Regions from separate parts of the Micromonospora sp. NPDC005087 genome, predicted to be linked through region 3. Evidence: riboswitches for the same ligand, from Rfam matches in the RefSeq annotation. Region 3 holds a riboswitch; each other region holds the start of a gene.
The links. A riboswitch is a leader RNA that binds a small molecule or an ion and turns the genes downstream of it on or off. The one in region 3 is predicted to bind cyclic di-AMP.
Positions count from the first base shown of each region.

Region 1: it holds a riboswitch for cyclic di-AMP, as region 3 does, so the genes downstream of both, ACFYPS_RS14640 (NlpC/P60 family protein) here and ACFYPS_RS09195 (coiled-coil domain-containing protein) in region 3, are expected to answer to the same signal.
Region 2: it holds a riboswitch for cyclic di-AMP, as region 3 does, so the genes downstream of both, ACFYPS_RS26905 (transglycosylase family protein) here and ACFYPS_RS09195 (coiled-coil domain-containing protein) in region 3, are expected to answer to the same signal.
Region 4: it holds a riboswitch for cyclic di-AMP, as region 3 does, so the genes downstream of both, ACFYPS_RS24675 (C39 family peptidase) here and ACFYPS_RS09195 (coiled-coil domain-containing protein) in region 3, are expected to answer to the same signal.

Region 1 covers NZ_JBIALB010000005.1:166,190-171,015, forward strand. Annotated here, with positions in the region: gene ACFYPS_RS14625 (zinc metalloprotease) at 221-1,204, shown strand; gene ACFYPS_RS14630 (pyridoxamine 5'-phosphate oxidase family protein) at 1,283-1,840, opposite strand; gene dcd (dCTP deaminase) at 1,940-2,518, shown strand; gene ACFYPS_RS14640 (NlpC/P60 family protein) at 2,605-3,645, opposite strand; cyclic di-AMP (ydaO/yuaA leader) riboswitch at 3,658-3,793, opposite strand; gene ACFYPS_RS14645 (hypothetical protein) at 4,024-4,503, shown strand; gene ACFYPS_RS14650 (N-acetylmuramoyl-L-alanine amidase) at 4,552-4,826, shown strand, end outside.
Region 2 covers NZ_JBIALB010000014.1:20,759-25,584, forward strand. Annotated here, with positions in the region: gene htpG (molecular chaperone HtpG) at 1-397, shown strand, start outside; gene ACFYPS_RS26900 (hypothetical protein) at 999-2,165, shown strand; cyclic di-AMP (ydaO/yuaA leader) riboswitch at 2,547-2,718, shown strand; gene ACFYPS_RS26905 (transglycosylase family protein) at 2,720-3,367, shown strand; gene ACFYPS_RS26910 (hypothetical protein) at 3,437-3,784, opposite strand; gene dinB (DNA polymerase IV) at 3,896-4,826, opposite strand, start outside.
Region 3 covers NZ_JBIALB010000003.1:208,246-213,071, forward strand. Annotated here, with positions in the region: gene surE (5'/3'-nucleotidase SurE) at 1-221, opposite strand, end outside; gene ACFYPS_RS09180 (PfkB family carbohydrate kinase) at 218-1,195, opposite strand; gene ACFYPS_RS09185 (SRPBCC family protein) at 1,374-1,841, shown strand; gene ACFYPS_RS09190 (hypothetical protein) at 1,920-2,438, opposite strand; gene ACFYPS_RS09195 (coiled-coil domain-containing protein) at 2,556-3,620, opposite strand; cyclic di-AMP (ydaO/yuaA leader) riboswitch at 3,626-3,758, opposite strand; gene ACFYPS_RS09200 (cation diffusion facilitator family transporter) at 3,900-4,817, opposite strand.
Region 4 covers NZ_JBIALB010000011.1:204,049-208,874, reverse strand. Annotated here, with positions in the region: gene ACFYPS_RS24685 (CDP-glycerol glycerophosphotransferase family protein) at 35-1,705, shown strand; gene ACFYPS_RS24680 (alpha/beta hydrolase) at 1,723-2,469, opposite strand; gene ACFYPS_RS24675 (C39 family peptidase) at 2,635-3,480, opposite strand; cyclic di-AMP (ydaO/yuaA leader) riboswitch at 3,707-3,848, opposite strand; gene ACFYPS_RS24670 (hypothetical protein) at 4,142-4,826, opposite strand, start outside.

The DNA of each region.
Region 1 (4,826 bases), on a different contig from region 3:
CAGCCAGTGCACCCAGGTACCCCGCCCCCACGTGACGGCCGACCACCCGCCCCACCGCGGAGAACCACCATTGCCCCCCTGAGCCACCGTGCACGGAAAGTAGTTTCCTTATGACAAGATATGGCCATTCTCAAATGCATCGATGAGTTGTAACGTCTGCCACACCTTGCCAGCCACGGCGTGACACACCCCCTGCCACGTCGCCAAAAAGAGGTGGCCCATGGGACTTCGTCCCAACCTGCTGACCCGGCGTGCCGCCGGTGTCGCTTCGACGACTCTCGCGCTGCTGCTCAGCACCGCCGCGGTGGGCGTCGTTCCGGCTGCTTCGGCGTTCTCCGCAGCCCCCGGTGGCGCCTGCGTGGAGCCGACCGGCAGCCACGCCAACGCCCGGATGAAGCCCGGCGCGGCGGCGAAGCACGACCCGAACGAGCTGACCGCGAAGCAGGTACGCGAGCGGGACGCCGACCTGGCGGCGGCGCTGCGCGAACGCGCCAACTTCCGGGTCGGTGCCGGTGCCACGGCACTGGCCACCGTCACCATCCCGGTGGTGGTGCACGTGATCCAGGAGAACAGCACGCGTGCGGGTGGCAACATCCCGGACTCGCTGATCACCGCCCAGATCAACGTGCTCAACCAGGCGTACTCCGGTGCGACCGGCGGTGCCGTCACCGCCTTCGCCTTCCGCCTCGACAAGATCAACCGGGTGACGAATCCGTCCTGGTACCCGATCGTGCAGGGCTCGTCGGCGGAGCGGTCGATGAAGTCCTCGCTGCGGGTGGGCGGCAAGAACACGCTCAACATCTACCTGGGCGAGTTGAGCAACGACCTGCTGGGCTGGGCGACCTTCCCGCAGCGGAACCTGAGCAGCATGGACGGCGTGGTCGCGTTGAACGAGTCACTGCCGGGCGGAACGGCCACCAACTACAACCAGGGCGACACCGGCACCCACGAGGTGGGCCACTGGCTGAACCTCTACCACACCTTCCAGGGCGGCTGCGGTGGCTCGGGTGACAGCGTCAGCGACACCCCGGCCGAGGCGTCGCCGGCGTACGAGTGCCCGACCGGGCGGAACACCTGCTCGGCGGCCGGGCTGGACCCGATCACCAACTTCATGGACTACACCTACGACTCGTGCATGTACCAGTTCACGCCGGGCCAGGCCAGCCGCATGCTGACCGTGTGGAACGCGTACCGCGCCGCGTAGCTTTCCCGCGTACCACCGGTGCCGGCTCCGTCACGACGGAGCCGGCACCGGCGTCTTTCCCCAGGACCCCGGCCCCGGTCAGGCGGCCGAGCGTTGGACGTCACGGTTGCGGCGGACCGGGCGGGTCTGCGGTACGGGGGCCGGGCCGGCCGCCGCAGGCGGGGCGTGCGGATCGAGCCAGACCTGGACCGCCGGCCGGCCCTGCGCGCCACCCGTGATGCCCATGCCGTGCTGGTCGCGGCGGGTCAGCATCGCCACGTCGACGGTGAACTCGAACAGCCGCCAGTCGACCTGCGGCTCGGCCCGGGCGCTCTGCGCCAGCCGCGCCACCCGAGCCGGATCGGTCACCGGCCAGGCGTGCCCCGCCACGTACGCCTCGTCGTCGCTCTCCTCCGGCGGGAACGAGTGCAGCGCGTAACGGCCGTCCCGTTCGAGGTCACGGCGCTTCGGAGAGTCGATGACGAAGCAGAACAGACCCTCGTCGGTGATGACCGGGGAGACCGGGTGGACCCGGGGCCCGCCGTCGGCGCGGACCGTGGCCAGATAGCCGAAGCCCGGCCCGTACTGCTGAAGGAGAACGCGGATCCCGTCGGCGAGTCGGGGCTCGTCGGCGGCGAATTCGGACCAGGAAGCCATGTGGACATTCTATCGAACAAATGTACGATCAGCGACCTCGACGCGCTGGTCACCGGCACCGAATCCTGTCACTGCGGCAAACGCCGCTATGGTGGTCCGATGCTGCTCTCCGACCGCGACCTGGTCTCCGAGATCAAGGCCGGCACGCTGGGCCTGGAGCCGTTCGAGCCCACCCTGGTCCAACCGTCCAGCATCGACGTACGACTCGACCGGCTGTTCCGGGTCTTCAACAACCATCTCTACACCCACATCGACCCGGCAATGCAGCAGGACGACCTCACCTCGGTCGTCGAGGTGCCTGACGGCGAGCCGTTCGTGCTGCACCCGGGCGAGTTCGTGCTGGCCTCGACGCTCGAGGTCATCTCACTGGGCGACCAGCTCGCCGGCCGGCTGGAGGGCAAGTCGAGCCTGGGCCGGCTCGGTCTGCTCACGCACTCCACCGCCGGCTTCATCGACCCGGGCTTCTCGGGGCACGTGACGCTGGAGCTGTCCAACGTGGCGAACCTGCCGATCACCCTCTGGCCGGGCATGAAGATCGGGCAGCTCTGCATCTTCCGGCTCTCCTCGCCGGCCGAGCACCCGTACGGCTCGGTGGTGTACGGCTCGCGTTACCAGGGGCAGCGCGGGCCGACCCCGAGCCGCGCCTGGCAGCACTGGCGCACCTGGCCGACCCGCTGAAGCCACTCGTCGGGCAATGCGCCCGCCGTGTTAGTAAGGGGCCCCTCCTATACCGGAGGCGTTAAGAAGGGGCCCCTGCTTACATCTCAGCCTGGGCGGCCGTAGCTGTGGATCGGGCCGTCGTCGACCTTCTTCATCTTGATCGGCTGACCGGCCTGCGAGGCGTGCACGACCCAGCCATTACCCACGTACATCCCGACGTGGTGGATGTCGCTGTAGTAGAAGACCAGATCACCGGCGCGTAGGTTGGCCCGGCTGACGTCCTTGGTCACCCGGCTCTGCTGGGCGGCGTTGTGCGGCAGCGACACACCGGCCTTGGCCCAGGCGGCCAGCATCAACCCGGAGCAGTCGTACGAGTTCGGACCCTCGGCACCCCACACGTAGGGCTTGCCGATCTGGGCGCAGGCGAACTTGACGGCCACACCGGCACCGCCGCCGGGGTAGCTGGCCGGGCAGGGCGCCGGACGCAGCGGACCGCCGCCACCGTTGCCGTAAACCTTCAGGCGCAGCTTCTGCAGGCGGTCGATCTCGTCGTTGATCTGCTTCTTCTTGGCCGCCAGCTGGGCCTCGGTCCGGGTCAGCTGGGCCACCATCTCGTCCAGTGGCGCCTTCTGCGCGGCCAGTTGGTCACGCAGGTCGGCCACCTGCCGCACGTCCTGCTGCTGGTTGTGCGCAAACCGGTCGAGCATCTCGAGCTGCCCGACCACGTCGCTCGGTGACCGGCTGCCCAGCACGGCGTTGACGGTGGAGACGTTCTCGCCCTTGTACGCGCGCACAGCCAGGGAGCTGACCTTGTCCATCGCAGCGTCGACCTGGCGCTCCAGCGGGGCGATCCGGGCGGCCAGCGCGTTGGCCTGCTTGCGCTTCGCGGCCAGGTCGGCCCGGGTGGCGTTGTGCCGTTCGATGATCGGTTCGAGCTTGTTCCAGTCGGCGTCGATCTGGCGCTCGATCTCGGCGACGGAGGGGTCGGCGTGGGCCGCCGTGGCGCTGCCCGTCAGGACGACGGCAACGCCGACCAGGGCGGCGAGGGCGGTGGTGAAGCGGGACCAGCGTGAGCGCGGCACGATCGACGTCGGGCCGGCTGACGCCGACCGCTCGGACGACGGCCGCGGGGCATGGTGAGCCACCGGGTTCCGTACTCCTTCTTCCCGACCGCCTACCGGGTTAGCTGACGGGTTCGGGCGGGAAGGTGGACGCCCTACCGCAGTGGCTGCGGATTCACCCCAGAAACCTGGGTCCCCGGCTCGCTCGGAAGCGACTCGGCGGTGTCGGTCCGTTACCGCCCGGGTGGGCGGAGCTGCTGTCGGCCCGACGAATGACCAGAGTAGAGACGACCGTTACCGATCCGCAACCGGTGGGGCCGTGACACTCCGTACCGATTGCCGGCGACGACGGCCGGGAACGAAGGTTTCCTTCCACGAACCTCGGTAGGTCGAAAGGTATTGACGGGAGCCCCGGGCGGGGCGAAGGTGACCTCACTTCGCCCTTCAGATCTAGGGGGTTCGATGCACGGTCCAACCCTGTCCACCGGCCGGCGCGCGCTGCTCGCCGCCGCCGTGGTCGCCGCCGCGACCGCGGTTCCCCTACCCGCCGGCCCAGCCGTGGCCGCACCCACCGCCGACCGCCAGCAGCAGTACGCCGCCGCGGCGACCGAGTACGGCGTACCGGCCGACGTGCTGCTCGGCGTCTCCTATCTGGAGTCACGTTGGGACAGCAACGCCGGCACGCCGAGTACCAGCGGCGGCTACGGCCCGATGCACCTGACCGACGCCCGGCACGTGGCCGCCCTACCGGGGCGCAGCCACCACGACGCCGGCACCGAGGACCCGCGCGGCGACGACTCCCGCCCCGCACGGGAGATGGCGCCCCGACCCGCCGAGGATCCCGCGCCGCCCGCCGCAGCGTTGCAGACCATGGACGCCGCCGCCGCACTGACCGGCGCCGCCCCCGAGTCGCTGCGCACCGACCCGAGCGTCAACATCTGAGGCGGCGCGGCACTGCTGGCCGCGTACCAGCGGGAACTGGGCGCACCGGTGGGGGCCGGCACCGACCCGGCAGCCTGGTACGGCGCGGTGGCCCGCTACGCCGGCGCGGACAGCGCGGACGCCGCGGCGGCCTTCGCCGACGAGGTGTTCACCACCATCGGCGCCGGCGAGTCCCGGGTGACCGACGACGGCCAGCGGATCACGCTGCCGGCCCGGGCAATCCAACCGCAGCGCTCCTGGCTGGACCGGCTGGGACTGCGCCGGCTCGCCCGCCCCGACGGGCTGGAGTGCCCCCGCACCATCTCCTGCGAGTGGATCCCGGC
Region 2 (4,826 bases), on a different contig from region 3:
CGAGCGTGAGCAGCAGCGACAGGAGTTCGCCGGGCTGCTCGACTGGCTCGGCACCACCCTTGCGGACAGCGTCCGGGAGGTCCGCCTGTCGTCGCGGCTGACCACTTCACCGGCCTGCGTCGTCGGCGACGCGCACGATCTCACCCCGACCCTGGAGAAGATGTACCGGGCGATGGGGCACGAGGTCCCGTCGACGAAGCGGATCCTGGAGATCAATCCCGGGCACCCGCTCGTTGCCGGGTTGCGCAAGGCCCACGAGCAGAGCGGGAGCTCCGAGGCCCTGACCGAGACGGCCGAGCTGCTGTACGGGCTGGCGGTGCTCGCCGAGGGTGGCGAGCTGGCCGACCCGGCCCGATTCACCCGGGCCCTCGCTGACCGGCTGGCCCGCACCCTGTAGCCGGAGGGGGACTGATCCTTTCGTCGGATGGGGCGGCGTCGCTTTCTGGATCATGCAGCGTCTGCAGGTAGCCACAAGCTTCACTACTCCGATGGCTGCGCCGAGCCCACCCGACGCCGCTGATCCAGATCACGGCGCTGTCCGAGGAGCAGACGGACAACGTCTACGACGCGTCGAGGTCGGCGGAGTACGCGCATCCGGCGGGCCGCCGCCCGGCTGCGGGTGACGTTACCGAGGCGGCCGGCACCCCGTACGGCGATTACGGGCCTCGGCCGTTACGGAAGGGTTGGGAAAAGTGCGGCGATAGTCGTTGGTGATTCGCAAATAGCGCTGACCTCTTCGATTGTGTTACATCGTGGAATCCGGGCAGCGCTATTTCATGCTGCGCGTATTCGCGCTAACGAGACAGATTGGCCAGTTTGGAGCGCTCCGCACCCGGCAGGGCTCCCGGAAAATTGCGACGGCAATATGCTCCCCGACAGGCCCCTTCCACTGTCAATAGACACAAGCAAATATCTCATTCTCCATTCCGATCGACGTGCGAAGCGGGGTTCAGGAATGGGCTGCCGCAGAGTGCGGATGCGCCACCATTGGGGGACACATGGCCGTCGTCGTAGTGCTAGATATCGATGAAACTCTGCGCGAGCAGCACAGCCTGACGATCGAAGTCCGCTCGGACGACGCCGGTGTGCCCGTCGCGGTGGCCGCGCTCCGGCAGGCTCTGCTCCGACTCGAAGCGACGGGAGCCGGCGGGGAGCGGGTGGGCCCGGCCGTCGTCTCGTCACCGATCGCCTTGCCCGGCGCGCAGCTCCTCGTGATCGACTTCGGCCCGATCCCCGCCGAGCATGTCCTCGCCATACCGGAGCTGCTGGCCCGGCAACTGCGCGATGCCGGTGTGCGCGACGCTCTGGTCTCGGTGGCCCGGCGCGGCCCGAGCCACGACATCGAGGAGTTCGGCGTGTCCGCCCGGGCTTACCTGCGCGGGCCACTCGGCGCGCCGTTCGGCGACGCCCCGTGCCAACTGCCCCCGCCCCTGCTGAACGTGGCGCTCGACTGGTTGCACGCCGAGCGCGGACCCGCGGACGAGCTGAGCGCTGTCGTGCTCGGCGTGCGGGTTCCGCTCACCGCCGAGGCGGCCGGCTCGGCCACCGCCACCGTACTGTCTACTCTGCCCACAGCCATCACGGTGACCCTGCTCGCCGGCGACCTCACCAACCGGCTGGTGGCCGCGACCGTCGGCGGCTACCACGACGTGCTACCGGCGGCGGCGCTCTCCGTCGCGCAGCCGCGCGCCGACCCCGCCGACGCTGGCGACCTGGCCGGGCCGATGCACCGGTTGCGCGACAAGCTGCACGCGCACAGCGGATTGCTGGTCTGGGCCGGAGTGGACGCCGAGCCGGACAGCCGTCGGGTGAGCACGCCACAGTGGTCGCAGCGGCTCCCGAGCGACGGAAAGCCGGTGACCCGGCGGCCCGGGGTGGAGATGCTCGCCGACGCGCTCATCCCCGACGCCATGTGGTACCAGATCCTCTCCGCCGGGCACCTCGACCGGCTCGGTGGCCTGCCACCCGGGGCGACGCCGCTGCCCGGCCGGCGGGCCGAGTTGACTGTCGGGGACGCCGAACAGTGGCTGCCGGGCCACCCCGACGCCCTCGCGGTTCTCGCCCGGGGCCGCGAGCTGCTCGCCGGCTGCCTGGTCGACGAGGCGCAGGCGTGGCAGATGACGGCCGCCCGGATTCGCCGTGCCACGCCGCCCGGCGGCCGTTGACCGCACCGGGCGGGACGGTCGGCGTACCAGGGGATGCGGCAAGCGGTGCGAAGTCGCCTGGTCGCCGCGACCAGCCACCGCTCGTCTGGGCACGAACCGTCGGGACCAGCCAGATCGTCTACAGCGCCCTCGGTCACGACGTCCGGTCGTACGAGTCGCCGGGACACGTCGAACTGCTCGCCGGATCGTGGCCTGGCTCCGGCACGAGACCTGAAACGCCGGCCTGATCGGAAACGGTCCATGGTGGTCACTGCACACACTTCGATTGCCCGCAACCGCTACGCGGCTCGCCCCGCGCGGCCCGGTGAAGAAGTTCACAGGGGGTGGGCGACCGTCACCGACCGTGCCTAACGTCGGTCGGGTTCGCCAATGCGGACACCGCGACCGGCAACGCCAAATCCTGCCCCCGGTCGTCGGAACCCAGTCACCCGGGCAGGAGCGGGGGACCCAACGTTCCTCGGTGCACGTCACCTCGGGGTGAAGCCGCCACCGCGCGGCCGGGCTCCTCGGCCCGAACCCGACAGCTCACCTCGCCGGCGTGGAGGAAGCCTCACATGTCATCTGCACACACGCCCCGTCATCGACGGGTCACCACCCGCCGCGTCGCCGTCGGCACCCTGGCCGTCGGCGCTGTCACCGGCGCCGTCGCCCTCTTCGGCCCGGCCGCCCCGGCGCAGGCCGGGGTCAACTGGGACGCGATCGCCCAGTGCGAGTCCAGCGGCAACTGGCACATCAACACCGGCAACGGCTACTACGGCGGGTTGCAGTTCTCGCAGAGCACCTGGGCCGGCTACGGCGGCAAGAAGTACGCCGCCCGCGCCGACCTGGCCAGCCGCGGCGAGCAGATCGCGATCGCCGAGAAGGTGCTCGACGGGCAGGGCATCGGCGCCTGGCCGACCTGCGGCAAGAAGGGCGGCTCGTCGGGCGGCTCCGCCGCGAAGTCCGCGACGAAGAAGTCCGAGTCGACGTCCAAGCCCCGGGAGCGGTCGTCGCGCGGCGAGCAGCCGGCGACCCGCAACCACAAGCGCACCGCGCCTTCCACGGACGGCAGGACGTACCTGGTCAAGCCGGGCGACACCCTGTCCGAGATCGCCCAGGCCCATCAGGTGGCCGGCGGCTGGCAGGCCCTGTACGAGCGCAACCGTCAGGTGGTCGGCGGCGACCCCGGTCTGATCTTCCCGGGTCAGCGGCTCGCCCTCTGACACACGACGCGCGGGCGCTCGACCGGACTCCGGCCGGGCGCCCGCGGGCGTGTCGAGAAGGGGTGGGCGTCAGGCGGCCGACACGGCGGCTTCGGGACGCGCCGACCAGGCCCGGCGCGCGGTCGGAACGCCCTCAGCGGGCCGGTCAGCGGATGCGGTTGTTTCCTCGCCCCGCGTCGGAGCGACTGTGGACGGTGTGCCGGCCGCACCACGGGCCAGCCGGAGCGCCTGTTCAGCGGAGCTGCGGGCCGCGCACGGCCACGGCTGGCCGGCGCAGAGCAGGTTGCGGCAGGCGCCGTCCTCGTCCGGCTCATGTGCACTGAGCACGTCGATCGCGAGCTGCCAGAGCAGCGGGTCGGTCACGTCGCCGGGACGCTGCTCGCGCCGGCTCGGACGGTTGCTGGTGTCGTCGGACATGGTGGTCCCCCCTGGTCAGACTGATCTTCACTACGTGACCCGCTGCGGCCGTCGCCAAACCCCTCGCCGCTGTGATGTCCGGCGCTTTCGCCCCGCCGCCACCTGGTGCGGTCAGTCCGGCAGCAGCGGCACCTCGACGCCCGGATCACGGCCGAGCAGCACCGCGCGGGTGAGCGCCGCCGATCCGAACCGGTCGCGGACCGCGTCCACCGCGGCGTCCAGCTCGGCTCCCGGATTGTGGTGGAACGGCAGCTCCGGCTGGACCGGGTTGTCGTCCAGGTTGCCGACCGAGACGCCGATCAGCGTGACGCCCCGCCGGTCGATCTCGGGCAGGGCGGCCCCCAGCAGCGCCCGCGCGGCGGCGAGCAGCGGCGTGGTGTCCGCGGTCGCCTTGCGGACGGTGTGCGAGCGGGTGGCCCGGGTGTAGTCGCCGAAGCGCAGCCGCAGCATCACCGTGCGCCCGGACCGTCCGGCCGCCCGCATCCGCCGGGTGACCCGGTCGACCAGGCCGGCCAGGACGGCGTCCAGTTCCGCCGGCGCGTGTGGCGTACGGCTCAGCGCGTGCTGCGCGCCCATCGAGCCGCGTCGGCGGCCGACCAGCACGGCCCGCGGGTCGCGGTTGTGCGCCAGGGCGTGCAGGTGCCGGCCGGCGCCCGCGCCGAGTATTGACACCAGCGCCGCCTCGCCGAGCCGGGCCACCTCGCCGACGGTGCGGATCCTCCGTTCCCGCAGCTTGGCGGCGGTGACCGGGCCGACGCCCCACAGCCGCTCCACCGGCAGCGGGTGCAGGAACGCCAGCTCCGCGTCGGGCGAGACGACCAGCAGCCCGTCCGGCTTCGCCACCCCGCTGGCCACCTTCGCCAGGAACTTCGTCCGGGCCACGCCCACGGTGATCGGCAGGTGGACCCGTTCGCGGACCTCCCGGCGCAGCCGCTCGGCGATGTCGGCCGGCGGCCCGACCAGCCGGCGCAGACCGCCCACGTCCAGGAACGCCTCGTCGATGGAAAGCCCCTCGACCAGCGGGGTGGTCTGCCGGAAGATC
Region 3 (4,826 bases):
CCGTACGCCGGCACGCCCGCCAACTCCGGCAGCGGGTGGTCGTGCACCACCACCCGCCCGTCCTGCTCCAGGGCGCTCATGGCGGCGCTGGTACCGCTCGCCTCCTCCAGCGGCGCGGCGACAACCACATCCAGGCCCCGCTGCGCCGCCGCCCAGGCCAACGCCTGAATCCCCGGCGCGGCGATCCCGTCGTCGTTGGTGACGAGCACGCGGAGCGTCATCGTTCGACCGCCCGGTCGGCCAGTTCGTCGGGGGTGGTCCGCTCCTGTTGTCGGCTGTCCGCCGGGACCAACCGGACCCGCTCCACCAGACCGGTGATCGAGTCCAACCGCCCGGTGCCCAGCCCGTGCCGGGTCACGTTGAGCGCCCCGGCGGCGGCGCCGGTCCGGATGGCGGTCCGGATGTCTCCACCGCCGGCCACCACGGCGGCCACCCCGGCGGTCATCGAGTCGCCCGCGCCGCGCGGGTCGGCCGCCTGCAACCGGGGCATCTCCACCTCGAACAGCTCACCGTCGATGAGCGCGAGCGCCGGTTCGTCGGCCCGGCTCACCACCACCGTCTCGGCGCCGGCGGCGTGCAGCTCGTATATCGCCCGGGTGAGCTCCGCGCTCTCCCCGTTGCGGGCGCGGCCGTCGCGGATCAGTTCCTCGTGGCTCACCTTCAGGAAGTACACCCCGCTGTCCAGCACCGCGCCGAGGTGATCGCCGGAGAGGTCGACCACCACCCGGCCGCCGTTGGCGCCGAGGTCGGCGGCGAAACGCCGGTACAGGTCGGCCGGGACGAGCCACGGCTCGTTGGGTCCACTGAGCACGCTCACCGACGCCCGCAGCCCCTCGCCGAGGGCCAGGTTGTACAACTCGTCGAGCTCGTGCCGGCTCAGGGGCTGCCCGGGCACATCGGCGATCTCCCGCCGGGACCCGTCCCGGCGGTCGTGCACGTACCCGCCGCTGCCGGAGTCGCGGACCACCACCTTGAGGTCCACTCCCTCGCTGACGAGCAGCGGCTCCAGCACCTGGCCGATCTCGCCGCCGAGGGCGGTGCAGAGCACCACGTCGACCCCGAGCGACATCACCATGCGGGCCTGCCAGACGCCCTGCCCGCCCGGGTGCAGGTGCAGCTCGGGCTGGTCGTTCGGCTGGTCGACGGTCACCGTCAGCTGCGGCGTGGGCGCGAAGACCATCACGTGCCCGCTCACCGGTCGTACCCGTTCATGCTCACGCCCTCCGTCGCCCGTCACGGCCGGTGGTTCCCCACCAGCCGACCGTAGTGGGAACGGGGTGTGCGTGCCGAGGCAACGGTCCGTGTCCGTCCGGGCGTTGCCAGCCCGACCGGGGTACGGGACGATCGTGCGACCAACGATGGCGGGAGACGGTGTGCTCAGGAGCGATACCTTCAGCTACACCGTCCAGGCCCGGTGCGAGCCGCGGGAGGCGGCGGCCCTGCTGAGCGATCTGACCCGGCAGGGTGAGCTGCACCCGCTGATCGTCCGGGTCCGCCGGCTGCCGCCCCGGCCCGGCGCCCGGGCCAGCTACGCGATCAGCGACCGACTGGTGGCCGGCCCGCTCCGCTTCCGGACCAGCTACCAGGCGGACGTGCTGATCAGCGAGGACGACGAGATTGTGACGGTGGCCCGCCAGTGGCCGGCCACGACGGTGCGCAACCACACCCGGCTGCGTGGCGAGCCGGACGGCCTGGTCCGGGTCGACGTCGAGATCACGCTGACCGCGCCGGCCCCGCTGTTCGGGTACGCGTTCCGCCAGGCCCGGGCGGCCCACCTGGCCCTGGCCACCCGGCTGGGCGCGGCCCTGGACCGCCCCGGCGAGACCCCGCCCGCCACCTGATCGCCCGCCCCGCGCTCGGCCGCCCGCGAAGATCGTGCTCGATCCTGGATGTAGTGGCCTGCCGCCGAGAGGAGGCCACTAGATCCTGGTTGCGGCGCGATCATGGCCGGTCCGGCCCGCGACGGTGGGCCGCGCCGCCGGCCGTCGACCCCACGGCTTGTACGTGGACAGCACCGTCGCAATGATCATGAGGCTGGTCGACACGGCCGGCGCGATCACCAGGTCGGCGCGGTCCCGGGCGGGCAGGGCGGCGCCCAGCGCGCCGGCGTGCCGCAGGTTCGGGGTGAGCAGGAACAGCACCAGCCCGACCATCACCGTGGTGAGCACGAGTTTGACCACCACCCATCGGTAGCGCAGCAGGCCCCACGGGGTGAGCAGCGCGCTGGCCACGCCGACCAGCCAGACCAGCACGCTCAACGGCGCGAACAGCACGGTGCCGACCAGCGCGGCGACCGGGTAGACGACGGCCGGGTCGGCGCCGCGTTGTGCCGCGACGCCGAGCGTGAGCAGCGTCAGGTCGGCGCCGAGCCAGCCGAGCGAGGTGACCAGGTGCAGGGTGAGCAGCGCCTTGCGGGCGGTGGGCGGGATCCGACGCATACCAGGATGCTGCCCGCCGGGCCCGGTCCGGGCGTCCGACCGTCGGCGACATCCCGGGTACGTCCGCTGACGTACCCGGGGTCCGGCGCCCCGCGAGGCGGGGCGCCGGCCGGCGGGTCAGTACACCGACAGGTGCACGTGGTTGGTGTGGTCGCTGGACGGGTCGCCGCCCGCCCCGCTGTACGACTTCCACCCGCTGCTGGGCAGCCAGATCTGCCTGTACCAGATCACGTACAGCACGGCGAGCCGGTCGGCGTTGCGGATGAAGTACGCGGCCAGGTTGTTGCCGTACGTCTTGTCACCGCCGGTGGCGTCGCCGCCGAAGCCGCCCTTCTGCGCGGCGAAGTCGCACGCCCGGCCCTTCGGGTGCTCGCCGGAGCCGCCGTTGCGGTGGCAGGAGACGTACCGGGTGAAGCCGGCCGCCTTGGCCTGGTTGAGCGCGTGCAGGGTGCGCGGGGTGATGCAGCCGGAGGCCGGGGTGGGGTCGTTGACGCTGCACGACTCCGACGGCCAGGAGCCGTCGGAGTTGCGCGGCGCGGCCGTGGCGTTGGCGGTGGAGGTGCCCCGGTTCGAGCCGCCGTCGGCGGTCGTACGGGCCTTCGTGGTGGCCACGGTCAGCGCCCGTTCGGCCTGCTCCTTGCGCTTGGCCATGACCGTGACCTGCTTGCGCTGCTCACGGATCTCGCCGTCCAGGGCGATGCGGGTGCGATTGACCTCGTCCCTGGTGGCGGTGAGGTCGCGCAGCGCCCGGTCCTCGTTGGCGGCGACCGCGTCCAGCGTGACGGCCCGGTCCATGAAGCCCTCGGGGGTGCTGCTGCTGAGCAGCGCCGACACCGTGCCGAGCCGGCCGGTGCGGTAGGCCAGTCCGGCGATCTCGTCGACCTTGCCGCTGCGCGCCGTGAGTTCGATCTCGGTGGTCTTCAGCTGGGTGGCGAGCTGCTGCTGCCGCCGCACGGAGGTGTCCAGGGCGCGTTTCGCGTCCAGGTATCCCTTGCTGGCCGCCTCCAGTTGGGCCCGCAGCGCCGGGGTGCCGCCCTCTTCGTCTCCGTCGGGTGCCGCGGCGGCCCGCTGGCCGGTCGGGGGAGCGGCCGAGGCGGCGCCGGCCGGGATCGCGACGCTGAGGGCGAACATCGCGACGATCAGGGCCGCCAGTCGGGCGGCGGGTGGTCGTGCTGGTACCACTACGCATGTCCTTCCGTCAGCCGCCGACCGGGTTAGCTGACGGGTTCGGGACGGAAGATCCCTACCGCGGACGCGGATGCACCCCAGGAACATGGTTCCCCGGTTCGCCCCGTTCGGGCGATTAGGCGGCGACCGCCACCGGCGCCGGGAGGGCGCCGCCGGGTGGAGGCCGGGACCGAGCCTACCGGTGCCGATGGGACCAGTGCAGCCGATGTGACGGACGGTGCGTGCGTCGTCACGGAAAATTCCGGCCAAGCCGAGTAAAACTCCTGAAACGCACTACCATTCGACCGAACCGCACGCCCCGGGGGCCGCGCCGGGTTCGATCTGCAACGTCGCGTGCTCGATCCGGAAGTCCTCGTGCAGGGCGGTGCGTGCCGCGGTGAGCACCACTCCGACATCCGCGCCGGGCGCCATGGTCAGGTGCGCGGAGGCCACCTCCATGCCCGAGGTGAGCGTCCAGACGTGCAGGTCGTGCACCTCGACCACGCCGGGCACCGCGGCCAGCCGGTCGTGCACGGCCGTGACCTGGAGGTGCTCCGGGGCGGCCTGCACCAGGATGCGGACCGCGGCCCGTCCCAGCCGCCAGGTGCGCGGCAGGATGAACACGCCGATGGCGACCGCGACCAATGGGTCGGCCCACCACCAGTCGGTGACCTGGATGAGCAGCGCCGCGCCGATCACGCCGAGCGAGCCGAGCAGGTCGCCGAGCACCTCCAGGTAGGCGCCCTGAAGGTTGATGCTCTCCCGGGCGCCCGCGCGGAGCAGGCCGAAGGCGGCCACGTTGGCGAGCAGGCCGAGCACGGCCACCGCGAGCATCGGACCGGCCAGCACCTCGTGCGGGTCGCCGAACCGGCGGATCGCCTCGATCACCACGTAGACCGCGACACCGGAGAGCAGGACCGCGTTGGCCAGCGCGGCGAGCACCTCGAGTCGGTAGAGCCCGAAGGTGCGTTGCGGGTCGCCGGTGGCCCGCCGGGTGGCGGTGATCGCGGCGAGCGCCATCCCGATGCCGAGCACGTCGGTGAACATGTGGCCGGCGTCGGAGAGCAGGGCCAGGGAGCCGGTGTGGAACGCGGCCACCGCCTCGACCACCATCAGGGCGGCGAGCAGCCCGAACGCTGTCCAGAGCCGCCCCCGGTGCTGGTGCGCGGCGTTGGTGACCGACCCGTGGTGGTGGTCATGACCTGCGCCCACGAGACCACC
Region 4 (4,826 bases), on a different contig from region 3:
GCGACGGACCCGGGACGGCAGCGAACGGAGCGACATGCGTGGTGATCTGGTCCGAAAGCTGGCCGCCCGGTGCCTGAGCACCGGCCTGGCCGTGCTGGCCTTCGTCGCGGTGGCGCTGACCGGCGCCACCGGATGGGGGTTGGCGCTGGCCGTCGCCGCACTGGTCGCGGCGGCCGCCGAGCAGCGGATCCGACCCGGCGCTGACCTCGTCGCCGAGACGGCGCTGATCGGCGCCGCCGTCCTGGTCGGATACTCCCGGCGGCTGGACGACGGGCTCGACCCGGCGCTCGTCGCCACCGCGCTGGTCCTGCTGGGGCTGGTGCTGCTGGTGGGGCCGCTGCGGACCGCCGGCAACCTGGAGATCCGGGTGGCCAACCTGCCCGTGCGGGCCTGGACGCCGCTGATCGCCGACCAGCTCGGCACCGCCCTGCTCGGGCTGCTCGGCGCGGTGACTCTCGCCGCCGCGGTGGCACTGCCCGCCGCCGTGGCGCTGGTCGCCAGCCTGCTGGTGGGCGCCTGCGCCGGAGCGGTCGCACTGGACCTGGCCCGGCGTCGCTTCCGGCCAGCCGCCGGCGGTGGGGCGGTGGCCCGCGCGCTGCGCCGGCACCAGCCGGAGTTCCTGCTCTACTTCTCCGCACCGCCCGGCTCGGAGTACCAGGTCACCATGTGGCTGCCGTACCTGGAGCGGATCGGCCGGCCGTTCATGGTCGTGGTGCGCGAGCCCGATTTCCTGGGGCCGATCTCCGCCGCCACCAGCGCACCGGTGGTCTACTGCCCCACCCTCCGGGCGATGGACGAGGCGCTGGTTCCGAGCCTGCGAGCGGCGTTCTACGTCAACCACGGGGCGAAGAACAGCCACTGCATCCGGTTCACCCAACTCACCCACGTGCAGCTGCACCACGGCGACAGCGACAAGGCGCCGAGCGCCAACCCGGTGTCGGGGATCTTCGACCGGATCTTCGTGGCCGGCCCGGCGGCGATCGACCGGTACGCCCGCGCCGGGGTGCAGATCCCGGCGGAGAAGTTCGTGGTGGTGGGCCGCCCGCAGGTCGAGGCGATCGAGGTACGCCCGGAGCCGGTGCGCGGCCTGGCCCACCCGATCGTGCTCTACACCCCGACCTGGACGGGGCACCACGCCGACGCCGACTACTGTTCGCTGCCGGTCGCCGAGGAACTGCTGCGCCGGCTGCTCGAGCGCGGCGCGACGGTGATCCTGCGGGCTCACCCGTACACCGCGCAGAACCCGGCCTCGGCCCGGCAGCTCGGCCGGTTGACCGAGCTGCTGCTCGCCGACCGGGCCCGCACCGGGCGGCAGCACGTGGTCGGCGCGGCGGCCCGGGAGCTGAGCCTGACCGAATGCGTCAACCGGTCCGACGCGCTGGTCTCCGACGTGTCCGGGGTGATCTCGGACTACCTCTACTCCGGCAAGCCGTACGCCGTCACCGACATGGGCGACGAGCGCGAGCGGTTCGTGGAGAACTTCCCGCTGTCCGGGGCGGGCTACGTGCTGCGCCGGGACATGTCGAATGTGGACGAGGTGCTGACCGCTCTGCTGGACACCGATCCGGCGGCCGAGAAGCGCTGGGTCACCCGCCGTCGCTACCTGGGTGACTTCCCCGTCGAGTCGTACGCCGAGGCGTTCCTGACCGCCGCCCGCCGGGAGTTGGCGCCGGCGAAGACCCTCGCCGCCTCCGCACCGGTCTAGGGCCGCCGCCGGACGGCTCAGCGGTACGCGTCCAGCAGCGCCAGCACCGCCCCCGGGTTCTCCACGTGCGCGTTGTGCCCGAGCCCGGGCAGGGTGACGACCGGTACGCCGAACTCCTTGAGCTGCGCGTCGGTGACCATCGGGTCCTGCTCGCCGCGGGCCAGCACCACCGGCACGTCGGTCGCCGCCACCAGCGCGGCGAGGTCGGGATCGCCGACGTCGAACGCGGCCGGATCCATCGCGAGCCGCCACCGGCCGTCGACCTGGCGCAGCCCGGCGTCCACCACCGGGTGGTCCGGCGGGAGCAGACCGGCGAGCCCGGAGACGCGCAGGTAGCGACGGGCCGCCTCGCTGCGGCTGGCGAACCAGCTGATCGGGCGGGTCGCGAGTTCGGCGGCGCGGGTCAGCTCGTCGGGTGACCAGACGGCCTTGATGCCCAGCCCGACCACCGCGTCCACCGGCGATCCGGCGGCGCGGGCGGCCAGCGCCAGGCCGACCACCCCGCCCAGCGAGTGCCCGAGCACGACGATCCGGTCGTCGGGGGCGAGGCCGTGGGCGATCCGCTCGGCGAACCCGGCGAAGGAGTACGACGGCAGCGGCGCCGACCAGCCGTGACCGGCGAGGTCCGGTGCCAGCCACCGCCCCGGCCAGTGCTGCTCAAGCAGCGGCGCCCAGGGCAGCCAGACGTCGCCGGTCGCCCCCATCCCGTGCAGCAGCAGCAGGACCGGCCCGCGGCTGGTGTGACCACGCGATTCATCCACCACGGCCGCAGTCTCCCACGGTTCGCCGACGGGTACGAGAGTCCTCGTCGGCGGCACGACGGCGAACCACCTCGCGCGGTACGGCTTCACCGGCTGTCGACCACATGAAAAGACGCCGCGGGCGCCGGCCCCTTGTGGGGGACGGCGCCCGCGGCGGCTGCGCCCGGGTCAGGCGGAGTAACCCCGAGTGGCGATCCAGTTCGCCAGGTCGATCGTTGTGATCCAGTACGACGGATCGGCGGCGTTCGCCGAGTCGGCGATCCGCACGGTCCGGCCGTTGTCCTTGTAGCCCACCACGGCGATGTAGTGCCCGCCGCCGTAGGAGTGCCAGCCACCATCGGTGTCGGTGGCGTCGCCGGCGATGTTGGCCACCACGCCCCGGCCGGCGGTGATCGCCGCGACCACGTCGGCCTGGAGTCGGTCCATCTGGGCCGGGCTGGGCGCGCCGGCGAACATCCGGGTCCGGTACGGGGAGCCCTTCACCTCGGCGTTGAGCACCCGGGTGGTGTCCAGGGCCGAGTTGGTGCCCATCTCGGTGGTGCCCAGCTCGACGCCGAGCTTGTCCTGGGTGCGGTCGATCCCGGTGGCGCTGAGCGCGTTGCGGGTGGCCGCCGGGCCACAGTTGTAGTACGTGTTCTGCGCCTGGTAGTCGTAGTCGAGCACCTTGGTCGCGGGCGGCTTCGGCGCCGGCTTACGGGTCAGGTCCGGGTTGCCGGTGGCCTTGGCGGCGGGCGACGCGGCGCTGGCCGTCGGGGTGGCGGTGCTCGGCGAGGTGCTGGCCGAGGGGGCCGCTACGCGAGCCTCGCCGCGGGAGGCGACGGTGTCGCTGCGCATCTCGGCGACCGTGGTCGCGGTGTGCTGGCTGGCCGGGGCGTCGTCGGTGCCGGCGATCAGGGCGCCGGTGGTGGTCGCGAGCGCCAGGGCCGCGGCGGAGGCGGCGACGATCTGGTAGGGGCGCTCGGTGGCGAGACGACGGAGCTGACGCTTCAGGGTGTGCTTCACGGGGTCCTCCACGGATCGGGGGGAGAGCGGCACACCGGGCCGGACCGATATCCGGGCAGGCGCCAGCGCGCGGACCGTGGTCCGCGGGTGGTGAACCGCTCAGGGTTGTGCCCGGCGTGGCCGGGCGGGAGAGGCGGTGACCCGGAGGGTCAGCTCACCGGACGGATGAGCGGGGGCACCGCGGCGCCGTGGAGGCGGAGGAACAACCGAGGGGTGGAGAGGTGCTGCACGAGGATGGAACTCCTTCCGACACCGCCTACCGGGTTAGCTGACGGATTCGGGCGGGAAGATCGCCCTACCGCGGGCCGTGGCTCGCAGATTCACCCCGGACTAACTGATGGGTCCCCGGTTCGTTGATCACGATTGAGCGGGTCGGCGCGGCGTCGCCTCTTGCGATCGGTTACCGCACCGGACGGGACGACACTACTGGCCGGCTCAAGCCCTGCCAAGCCAGGTTCACCTGCGTAAACCTGAAATCGAGCGCCAATTTCTGCGCGTATTGCCACTGACGTGACTCGATGGGACAACCGGTTGCGGCGGCGCCTCCGGTCGACAACCGGACAGGCCGTCGACAATGCCGCCGCATTTGCGCGAACATTGCGCCCGACCGTTCCAGCTGCCCGATCCGGCGTCGGTGTGACCGGGCTCACGCTTCCGGTCGGGACATTTCCGGTCAGCCCACCCGCGCCGGGCGCCAGCGCGCCGCGGTCGCCGCACGGGCCGCCGCGGTCGGCGCCGGTCGGACCGGCATCCGGACCGGCCGCAACCGGGCCGCCGCTGCCCACGCCTCCTCGGCGAGCGTGCGGGCCGCCTCGGCGGCCAGTTCGGCATCGCGCCACGTGGATCGTTCGCGCTCGGCGGCGGCCCGGTGCTCGACCCACCTGCCGTCCCGGACAGCGCGGCTCAGCAGCACCTCCTGCTCGACCGGGTGTCGCCGGGGATCCCAGCCGTTGCGGTGTGCGAAAACGTCGGTGAGCTGACGCATCGACAGGTCGCCGCGCCAGTGCGCCGCCATCGCCGCGCGGTGCAGGTAGCGCTCCCGGGCGGCGTACTCCGTCGGGGAGCGCGGCGTGCGGGGGGTGGGCAGCGAACCGGCGCCGGCGAAGCGGCGCGCGGCGCGGTCCGCCTCCTCGTACCCGGCCCAGGCCCGCTCGGCCGCCTCCTGCGCGGCCAGCCAGTCGGCGCGACGTCGGCGGGCGGTCTGCGCCGCGCCGGCGGCGGCGACGGCCACCTCCTCGGCGTACCGGCGCAGGTCCGCCGCCTCGACGGCGGCCAGTTCCCGGGCCGTGGGCGCCGGGGACTCCTCGTCGGTCGGCCGGTCCCGCTCGGGGCGGGCGATCAGCACGGTGAGCACGGTC